Asanoa ferruginea: one gene and its partner. The protein of the gene in region 2 interacts with the protein of the main gene of each other region in a pairwise test. Links are inferred from orthologs where the notes say so. Each region holds a gene or a part of one and is shown on either strand. Other genes may lie near its edges.

Region 1 (5,740 bases), 5.1 Mb from region 2 along the record:
CTGGACGCGGCGAGCAGCAGGTCGGCCCGGTCGCCCGGGGTGATCACCAGGCAGCCGTCGGTCAGGTGGTCGAGGAAGGCCGGCACGTGCGCACCACCGACCACATAGTCGAGCACGTCTCGGTCGAGCGCGCGGGCGTCGCCGGCCAGCACCGTGGCGCCCAGGGCGGTGGCCACCTCGCCCACCGTTGGTGCGGAGACGGTGGCCACCTCGGGGATCACGTAGGCCGGAACGGGTAGGGCCGGCGGCACGACACCGGCCGGGGCCCGGTTGGCGATCACCGCCAGCACGGTGGCGCCGAGGTCGGTCAGGCTGTGGTAGGCCGTGCTCATCGCCGACGCCGGGTCGTCGGTCTGCCCGTCGACCACGGCGACTGCCACGCTGCCCAGCTCGGTCGCCAGCCGGGCGTTGAAGCCGAGCTGGCGGGGGTCGTCGCTGTCTTCCAGGTCGCTGCCGATCACCACCATCGCCGGCACCTGGTCCTCGACGGCCCGATAGCGCTCGACGATCCGGGAGATCAGCTCCTCGCGGTTGCCGGCCGCCACCAGCGCGGCCGCCTCGGCGTAGGTCATACCGTGCAGGTCAGCGGCCGGCAGCGAGATCGCGTAGCGCTCCCGCAACAGGTCGAGGATCGGGTCGTGCCCGGGTCTGGTGACCAATGGCCGGAACGCGCCGATCCGACCGACCTGTCGGGAAAGGAGCTCGGCCAGACCGAGTGCCACCGTCGACTTGCCGCCACCTTCGCCGAAACCGGCGATATAGACACTGCGCCCCACCAACCCAACCTACCGAGGTGGGCCTGTGGGGCGCAGTGATCGGCGCGTCAGTCTTCGTCGTCGTCGAGGCGGGCCAGGAAGGTGGCGAAGCGCTCCATCGGCGTCTCGAACTCCGGGTTGTCGTCGACGAAGTCGCGGAGCCGGTCGGCGACCCACTCCAGCGACACCGTCTCGGCACCTCGGCGCTCGGTCAGCTCCTCGATGCCCCGGTCGGTGAAGTACACGTTCCTACCCCTCAGCGGGCCGAGGCAGTGCGGCCTCGATCAGCGCGCTCTGCTCGGCGTCGTGCAGCCGGGTCGAGCCCACCGACGGCGCCGCGGCCGCCGGGCGGGAGATCCGCCGCAGCCGCACGCCCTCGAGGTGCTCGAGCAGGTTGAGCGCGACGAACGACCAGGCACCCTGGTTGGCCGGCTCTTCCTGCACCCAGGCGAAGTCGACCGCGTTGGGGAACTGCGCCAGCGCCGCCTTTACCTCGTCGACGGGGAGCGGGTAGAGCTGCTCCATGCGTACGAGTGCGGTGTCGGTGATCTTGCGCTCGGCGCGGGCCTGCACCAGGTCGTAGTAGAGCTTGCCGGAGCAGAGCAGCACCCGCCGCACACCGGCCGGGTCGAGCCCGCTGGTGTCGGGGATGACCGGCTGGAAGCTGCCGGTGGCGAAGTCTTCCACCGACGAGACGACCAGCTTGTGCCGCAGCAGCGACTTGGGCGTGAAGACCACCAGCGGCTTGCGCTTCGACGACAGGGCCTGCCGGCGCAGCAGGTGGAAGTAGTTGGCCGGGGTGGTCGGGATGGCCACCCGCATGTTGTCTTCGGCGCACATCTGGAGCCAGCGCTCGGGCCGGCCGGAGGTGTGGTCGGGACCCTGGCCCTCGTGGCCGTGCGGGAGCAGCAGCGTCAGCGCCGACTGCTGGCCCCACTTGACCTCGCCCGAAGTGATGAACTCGTCGATCACCGACTGGGCGCCGCTGGCGAAGTCGCCGAACTGGGCCTCCCACAACACCAGCGCCTCGGTGTTCTCCACCGAGTAGCCGTATTCGAAGCCCATCGCGGCGTATTCGGAGAGCAGCGAGTCGTGGATGAAGAACCGGGCGCGGTCCTTCGTGAGCGTCTGCAGCGGCAGGAAGTCTTTGCCGGTGTCGGCGTCGACGACCGAGGCGTGCCGCTGCACGAACGTGCCGCGGCGCGAGTCCTGGCCGGCCAGCCGGACGGTGAGCCCGTCGGCCAGCAGCGTGCCGAACGCGATGATCTCGCCGAAGCCCCAGTCGATGTTGCCCTCGACAGACATCTTGTGGCGCCGGTCGAGCAACTGCTGGAGCCGCTTGTGCGGGGTGAAGCCCTCCGGCAGGTTGACGTGTGCCTCGCCGACCGCGCGGACCGCCTCGATCGGAACGGCCGTCTCGACCGCCGGCTCCGGCTCGGGCTGACGGCTGCGCACCGGCCGGGTGCCGCTGGCCGCCGCGTCGCGGGTCGCCTTGAACACCTGCTCGAGCTGGGCCTGGTAGTCACGGAGCAGCTCTTCGGCGTCGTCGACGGTGATGTCGCCGCGGCCGATCAGCTCCTCGGTGTAGAGCTTCCGGACCGAACGCTTCTGGTCGATGATCGCGTACATCAGCGGGTTGGTCATCGAAGGGTCGTCGCCCTCGTTGTGACCGCGGCGCCGGTAGCAGACCAGGTCGATCACCACGTCTTTGTTGAACGCCTGGCGGTATTCGAACGCCAGCCGCGCGACCCGGACGACGGCTTCGGGGTCGTCGCCGTTGACGTGGAAGATCGGCGCCTGGATCATCCGGGCGACGTCGGTCGAGTAGAGCGACGAGCGCGAGTATTCCGGCGCGGTGGTGAAGCCGACCTGGTTGTTGACCACCACGTGCACGGTGCCGCCGGTGCGGTAGCCGCGCAGCTGCGAGAGGTTGAGCGTCTCCGCGACCACGCCCTGGCCCGCGAAGGCCGCGTCGCCGTGGATGGCCAGCGGCAGGACGGTGTAGCCCTCCAGCTTGAGGTCGATGCGGTCCTGCTTGGCCCGGACGATGCCTTCCATCACCGGGTCGACGGCTTCGAGGTGCGACGGGTTGGCGGTCACCGAGACGCTGATCGCGTGCTCACCGTCGGGCGTCGTGAACTTGCCGTTCTGGCCCAGGTGGTATTTCACGTCGCCGGAGCCGTGCGCCGACTTCGGGTCGATGTGCCCCTCGAACTCGGAGAAGATCTTCTCGTAGGGCTTGCCGACGATGTTGGCGAGCACGTTGAGCCGGCCGCGGTGGGCCATCCCGATCACGACCTCGTCGAGGTCGCCCTCGGCGGCGGTCTGGAGCACCTCGTCGAGCAGCGGGATCAGCGACTCTCCACCTTCGAGCGAGAAGCGCTTCTGGCCTACGTATTTCGTCTGCAGGAAGGTTTCGAACGCCTCGGCCGCGTTGAGCCGGTTGAGGATGTGCTTCTGCTCCTCCGGCGTCGGCTTCTCGTATTTGCGCTCTATCCGGTCCTGGATCCAGCGCCGCTCTTCCGGGTCCTGGATGTGCATGTATTCGATGCCGACCCGGCGGCAGTAGCTGTCGCGCAGCACGCCGAGGATGTCGCGCAGCTTGAGCGTCTGCTTGCCCGCGAAACCGCCGACCGGGAAGCTGCGGTCGAGGTCCCACAGGGTCAGATCGTGCTGGAGCACGTCGAGGTCGGGGTGCCTGCGCATCTTGAACTCGAGCGGGTCGGTGTCGGCCATCAGGTGACCGCGCACCCGGTAGGCGTGGATCAGCTCGATCACCCGCGCGGTCTTGTCGATCGCGCCCTCGGAGCTGACCGCGACGTCGCGCATCCAGCGGACCGGCTCGTAGGGGATCCGCAGCGAGGTGAAGATCTGGTCGTAGAAGCCGCGCTCGCCGAGCACCAGCTCGTGGATCGCCTTGAGGAACTCGCCGGACTGCGCGCCCTGGATGATCCGGTGGTCGTAGGTGCTGGTCAGCGTGATGATCTTGCTGACGGCGAGGTCGGCCAGCCGCTCTTCGGACATGCCGGCGTAGGGGGCCGGGTATTCCATCGCGCCGACGCCGATGATCGTGCCCTGGCCGACCATCAGCCGGGGCTGCGAGTGCACGGTGCCGATGCCGCCCGGGTTGGTCAGCGAGATCGTCGTGCCGGCGTAGTCGTCCATGGTCAGCTCGTTGCGCCGGGCCCGCCGGACGATGTCCTCATAGGCCTGCCAGAACTGCCGGAAGTCCATCGCCTCGGCGCCCTTGATCGACGGCACGACCAGAGTGCGGGTGCCGTCGGGACGCTTGAGGTCGATCGCGATGCCCAGGTTGATGTGGTTGGGCTGCACGACCGCGGGCTTGCCGCCGACCTCGGTGAACGAGTTGTTCATCTCCGGGATCTCGCGCAGCGCGCGGACCATCGCCCAGCCGATCAGGTGGGTGAAGCTGACCTTGCCACCCCGGCCGCGGGCCAGGTGGTTGTTGATCACGATGCGGTTGTCGACCAGGAGCTTCGCGGGCACGGCCCGGACGCTGGTCGCGGTCGGGACCGCGAGAGAGGCGTCCATGTTCTGGACGATGCGCGCGGCGACGCCACGCAAGGGGGTGGTCTCGGCAGCCTTATCGGCCGCGGGCGCCGCGGCCTTGCTGGCGGGAGGAGAGGTCTTGGCGGGGGCGGGGGTCGTGGCGGGTCGCGGCTGCGCCGGGGCCTTGACGGCCTTCGCGGGGGTTTCCACCTTGCCGTCACTCTTCGCAGTTGCCGGGGTTACCTTCGCGGCGGGCTTCGCATCGGCCGCACGGGGCTCGGGGGACGTGGCCGCACCGGGGGCGTCGGTGCCGGCGCGGGCGGCCGTCTGCTTCGCGGTCTTGGCGGTGGCCTGAGTGGGCGAGGAGCCGTCACCGTCTGGGCGATAGTCGGCGAAAAAGTCGTGCCACGCCGGGTCTACGCTCTTCGGATCCGCGAGATAGCGCTGATACATCTCGTCGACGATCCACTCGTTGGGGCCGAAACCCGCCAGTGGGTTATCGGATGTCTGCTGGCTCGACACGGCCGGTAATCGCCTCTTCCGCGCGCTGTGTGTATGTGTGAGAAGTCGGGTCCAAGGCTACGCCGCGCGACATGGACGGCCGTCGCCGACGTCCGTCCGTGTCACGTCTCACAGGTTAAAACGCGGGAAGATGTTAGGAGATGTCGCGCGTGCGTGTGATGAGGGTTCCGACAGTGCCGGTGACCACGGCCCAGGCGACCAGGATCACGCCGCCGACCCAGTAGGCCGGCTGGTCGGGAAGGTCACGCCCAGCGACCATCAACCCGGAAGCGATCGACGGCAGTGCGTATTGCACGTTGTTGATCCACGGCTGGTCGAGCGACTGGGAGAGCAGCGTGAACAGGAAGCCGACGATCGCGGTGCCGAGCACATAGGCCAGCACGGCCGTCACGGTCGCCGCGATCTGGCTGCGCATCAGCACGCCGATGCCCACGCCGAAGATGCCCCAGAGCAGGTAGGCCAGGCCGTTGAGCAGGATGGCCCGCTGCACCGACGAGTCGCCGAAGTGGGTCGGCAGGTTTTCGCTCTGGAAGAAGATCATCGTGGCCGGGATGTTGAGCGCGGTCGTGATCAGCCAGAACAGCACGCCGATGATCGAGGCGACGCCCAGCTTGGCGCTGATCACCGAGGTGCGGTGCGGCGTCGCGAGGAACGTTGCTGTCGCGGTCTGGTGATGGAACTCGTTGGTCACCATCAGGATGCCGAGCAGCACCACGAACAGCAGGCCGCAGAACTGGCCCGAGGTGTAGAGGTTGGCCGCCTGGTAGACCTGGTCGCTCACGGCGGCGAGGTTGGCCGCGTCTTCCGGCGAGACGTCGGTCGGCGGCGCCTGGGTCAGCGTGAAGTGGGCGAACAGCGCGTTGAGCGCGAACGTCGCGGCCCAGGTCACGATCGCGCCCAGGGCGAAGAGCCACCAGGTGTTGGTGGTCAGCAGCTTGCGGAACTCGGCCTTG
Region 2 (4,378 bases):
GTCGTCGCGGGGGCCTACCGGGGCTGGTGGGAGCGCATGAAATGGCCGCTCGTGCTGCTTTCCGGGTGGCTGGTCGCGGTCTTCTGGACCCTCTCGCTGGCCCTCGTGCAGGGCCACCACGACCTCGCGAACGCATTGACGATCCCCGATGACTACCTCGCCGACGCCACCCGAGTGGGTGACGATCCTCTTCACTATCTGCGGGGTTACACCACCGAAGGGATGATCCCTTCCGTGGTCGCCCGAGGGCATCCACCGGGACCGATCCTTCTGCTCTGGGCGTTGATGCGCATCGGTATCACGGAACGTATCGGACTTGGCCTCCTGCTGACCGCGGTGGGTGCGGCCGTCGTACCCCTGGTGCTGTTCGCTGTCCGGGGTGTTTGCGGTGATCTGGCGGCCCGCCGCTATCTGCCGGTGCTGGCCCTCGCTCCTTACGCGGTCTGGCTCGCCGCCGGGGTCGAAGGGGTGGTGGCGGTGCTCGGCGCGGCGCTGATCGCGGCCGGCGTGCACGCCTCCGACGAGCGCCGCACCGGGGTCCGGGCCGGCATCTGGGCCAGCGTGTCGGGCCTGCTCCTGGGCGTCGCGGCCCTGTTCGCCTACGGTGCACCCTGGCTCGGCCTGGCCGCGGCGTTCCTCTACTTCGCCCGGCGGCGCGCGGCCCTCAACCTGTTCACCGGCCTGGCCGCGCTGATCCCGGTGGTGGTCGCCGAGCGGCTCGGCTTCAACTGGTTCGACGGCGTGATGGACGCGCGGCACGACTTCGCGGTGCGGGTCGAGCCGCACCGCTCGGTGCTCTGGTGGAGCGGGATCAGCCTGGTCGTGCTGCTGCTGGCGGCCGGACCTGCGCTCTATGCCAGTTTGCGCAAGTCGCGCAATACGCCGGGCTGGCCGTTCCTGGTGGCGGCCGGCATCGCGGTGCTCTTCACGCTGGTGACCGGCCTCGCCCGGGGCGGCGCGGAGACGTCGTGGCTGCCGTTCTTCCCCTGGCTGACGATGGCGTCGGTGGCACCTCGCCACCAGGGCGGCGAGACGATACCGACGCCCTTGCTTCTCGTGGCGACCGGCGCCGTGACCGCGATCATCATCAAAGCGATCTTGATCTAGCGAAAAGCTAGGCGAGCTCGACGAGCTCCAGCAGGTCGTCGCTCCAGGCGTCTTCGTCGCCGTCGGGTAGCAGGATCGCCCGGTCGGGCTTGAGGGCCAGCACCGCGCCCGGGTCGTGGGTGACCAGCACGATCGCACCCGGGTAGCGGGCGATCGCGTCGAGCACCTGCTCCCGGCTGATCGGGTCGAGGTTGTTGGTCGGCTCGTCGAGCAGCAGCACGTTGGCGCCGGAACAGACCAGCGTGGCCAGCGCCAGCCGGGTCTTCTCGCCACCGGAGAGCACGCCCGCCGGCTTGCTCACGTCGTCGCCGCTGAACAGGAACGCGCCGAGGATCCGGCGCAGGTCGCCGTCGGTCTGGTCGGCCGCCGCCGAGCGCATGTGCTCGAGCACGGTGCGGTCGACGTCGAGCGTCTCGTGCTCCTGGGCGTAGTAGCCCAGCCGCAGCCCGTGCCCGGCGACCACCTCGCCGGTGTCGGGAGTGAGGATGCCGGCCAGCATCCGCAGCAGGGTGGTCTTGCCGGCACCGTTGAGGCCGAGGATGGCGACCCGGGAGCCCTTGTCGACGGCCACGTCAACATCGGTGAAGATCTCCAGCGACCCGTAAGACTTGGACAAACCAGCAGCCGTCAAGGGGGTACGCCCGCAGGGCGCCGGCTCCGGGAAGCGCACCTTGGCGACCCGGTCGTTGACCCGCTGGTCTTCGAGGCCGGAGAGCAGCTTCTCGGCCCGCTTCGCCATGTTCTGCGCGGCGACCGCCTTCGTCGCCTTGGCCCGCATCTTGTCGGCCTGGGCCTTGAGCGCGCCGGCCTTCTTCTCGGCGTTGGCCCGCTCCCGGCGGCGCCGCCGCTCGTCGGTCTCGCGCTGCTCCAGGTAGGTCTTCCAGCCGACGTTGTAGCTGTCGACCACTGATCGGTTGGCGTCGAGGTACCAGACCTTGTTGACCACCGCGTCGAGCAGCGAGACATCGTGGCTGATCACGATCAGGCCGCCCTTGTGCGCGGCCATGTAACCGCGCAGCCAGACGATCGAGTCGGCGTCGAGGTGGTTGGTGGGCTCGTCGAGGAGCAGGATGCCGGTGCCCTCCTCCCCCGCGTCCTGGAAGAGGATGCGGGCGAGTTCGATCCGGCGGCGCTGGCCACCGGAGAGGGTGCCGATGGTCTGGGCCAGCACCCGGTCGGGCAGGCCGAGGTTGGCGCAGATCCGGGCGGCCTCGGCCTCGGCCGCGTAGCCACCGAGCGACGCGAACCGCTCCTCGAGTGAGCCGTAGCGGCGGACCAGGGCGTCGGTCGGGTCCTCGGCGAGCTTGGCCTCGACGGCGTTCATCTCGGACAGCAGGGCGTCCAGGCCGCGGGCGGACAGGACCCGGTCGCGGGCGGTGACCTCGAGGTCTCCGGTACGCGGGTCCTGCGGCAGATACCCGACGACGCTGGTGCGCTCGACCGCGCCCGTGTAGGGGGTGCCCTCGCCGGCCAGGACCTTCAGGGTGGTGGTCTTGCCCGCGCCGTTGCGACCGACCAGGCCGATCCGGTCGCCGGGCTGCACCCGCAGGGTGGTGTCGGACAGCAGGATCCGCGAACCGGCGCGAAGTTCCAGCCCGGTGGCAGTGATCATCAGGAACGCTCTCTCTGTGAGGAAGGCTGACTCTGGGCACGCAAGAGCGCCGATCGGGTGGAATCCCGTCGGCGCCGGGGCAGGTCAGTCTTCGCAGAGCAGCACGGTGGAAGTGTACCGGTTGACTGGCGCGAATCCCCACCGGATTAACCGCGAAGATCATCGGGTACATCCACGCCCGTGGAACTGAACGAGAGAGCCGATGTCGACACCAGCCAGATCGAGGACCGGCGCGGCTCCGGCGGAGGAGGTGGTGGCGGCGGCCGCTTCCCCATCCCCACCAGCGGCGGCGGCATCGTCGGCCTGATCGTGACGTTGATCGCGGTGCTGGTCGGCGGTGGGTTCGGTGTGAACGCCATCACCAGCGACGAGCCGGCCGACAATGGCGCGATCCAGCAGCACTGTGACGCGGCCGACAAGCTGGAGCAGCTGGACTGCCGCAACACGCTCTACGTCAACTCGATCCAGGCGTGGTGGACCAAGCGCCTGCCGGAGAGCTTCGGCGAGCAATACCAGCCCGCGCCAACGGTGTTCTTCGACCAGCAGGTCAACACCGGCTGCGGCGCGGCCGACTCCGGCGTCGGGCCGTTCTACTGCCCGGCCGACCACAAGGTCTACATCGACCTGACCTTCTACCAGGTGCTCGCCGACCAGCTCGGTGCCAAGGGCGAGTTCGCGCAGCCCTACGTGCTGGCACACGAATACGGGCACCACATCCAGTCGCTGATCGGCACCGAGGCGACGATGCGCCGCCAGCAGGAGCGCGACCCGGGCGACGCCAACGAGCTGTCGGTCAAGCTGGAGCTACAGGCCGACTGCTACGCCGGCGCCTGGGCCAAGAACGCGACCGGCACCGCCGACGCCGACGGTGACCCGATCTTCAAGAGCATCACCGACCAGGACATCAAGGAAGGCCTGGACACGGCCGCCGCGATCGGCGACGACACCCTGCAGAAGCAGGCCGGGCAGCAGGTCAACCCGGACGCCTTCACGCACGGCACGTCGGCGCAGCGGCAGCAGTGGTTCCGCACCGGCTACGACGGCGGCGACCCGAAGGCCTGCGACACGTTCGCCAAGTAAGGCAGCTCAGCCGGCATCGAGCGGGTTGCCGCAGACCCGCCAGGTGCCCCGGTCGACGGTCACCCGCATCTCGTACGCGCTGCTCGCCCCCGTCGGGTCGAGCAGCGCGGCGCTGACCGTGGCGTCGTGCGGGCCGGTGGCGGCCACGCCGTCGATGCGGTAGCTGCGCACCGCCGGCCGGCCGCCGATCCCGGCGACGAAGTCTTCCCGCTCGACCCGGCTCCGGGTGTCGTTGCAGAGCTGGTCGTAGGCGCCGGCGATGTTGCCGGCCGCGAGCCGGGTGAGGAACGCGTCGGCCGCGAGCCGGGCGCCCTGCTCGGGCGCCCGCTGCCCGCGGAAGAGGAAGAAGCCGCCGACCACCAGGCCGGCGACGACCAGCACGGCCGCGAGCACGCCGGCCCGCCGCAACGGCTGGCGCAGGGTGTCGTCGACGGTCCACCGCGAAACCATGGCGGGAGGCTACACCGGCGGCGGCGTGGGGTCGCGCACGAGGATCGATACGGCCCGGGCGGCCGCGATCGCCTCGACCAGCACGGCGTGCCGCGGCTCGGGCACCTCGAGCAGCCGGTCGGCGCGCAG

Evidence for each region.
Region 1: the proteins of DFJ67_RS39645 (region 2) and DFJ67_RS16140 interact in binary tests that used the Escherichia coli proteins (3 or more experiments, as listed by UniProt). The link is inferred for Asanoa ferruginea from one-to-one orthologs.

The regions. Positions count from the first base shown.
Region 1 is NZ_QUMQ01000001.1:3,407,485-3,413,224, forward strand. What follows is about bases 805-5,090. They hold DFJ67_RS16140 (multifunctional oxoglutarate decarboxylase/oxoglutarate dehydrogenase thiamine pyrophosphate-binding subunit/dihydrolipoyllysine-residue succinyltransferase subunit), read right to left. Parts: upstream 4,788-5,090; coding sequence 1,005-4,787; downstream 805-1,004. Other genes in these bases: DFJ67_RS42725 (DUF6104 family protein), read right to left, coding at 824-1,000; DFJ67_RS16145 (ABC transporter permease subunit), read right to left, coding at 4,921-5,090. Also shown: pta (phosphate acetyltransferase), read right to left, coding at 1-776; more of DFJ67_RS16145, read right to left, coding at 5,091-5,740. UniProt on the Escherichia coli protein: E1 component of the 2-oxoglutarate dehydrogenase (OGDH) complex which catalyzes the decarboxylation of 2-oxoglutarate, the first step in the conversion of 2-oxoglutarate to succinyl-CoA and CO(2).
Region 2 is NZ_QUMQ01000001.1:8,505,880-8,510,257, forward strand. Bases 418-3,341 are described here. They hold DFJ67_RS39645 (ABC-F family ATP-binding cassette domain-containing protein), read right to left. Parts: upstream 2,720-3,341; coding sequence 1,115-2,719; downstream 418-1,114. Other genes in these bases: DFJ67_RS39640 (hypothetical protein), read left to right, coding at 418-1,107; ypfJ (KPN_02809 family neutral zinc metallopeptidase), read left to right, coding at 2,900-3,341. In the rest of the region: more of DFJ67_RS39640, read left to right, coding at 1-417; more of ypfJ, read left to right, coding at 3,342-3,799; DFJ67_RS39655 (Rv0361 family membrane protein), read right to left, coding at 3,806-4,249; DFJ67_RS39660 (acVLRF1 family peptidyl-tRNA hydrolase), read right to left, coding at 4,259-4,378. UniProt on the Escherichia coli protein: Genetic data indicate it may be involved in ribosome assembly or function.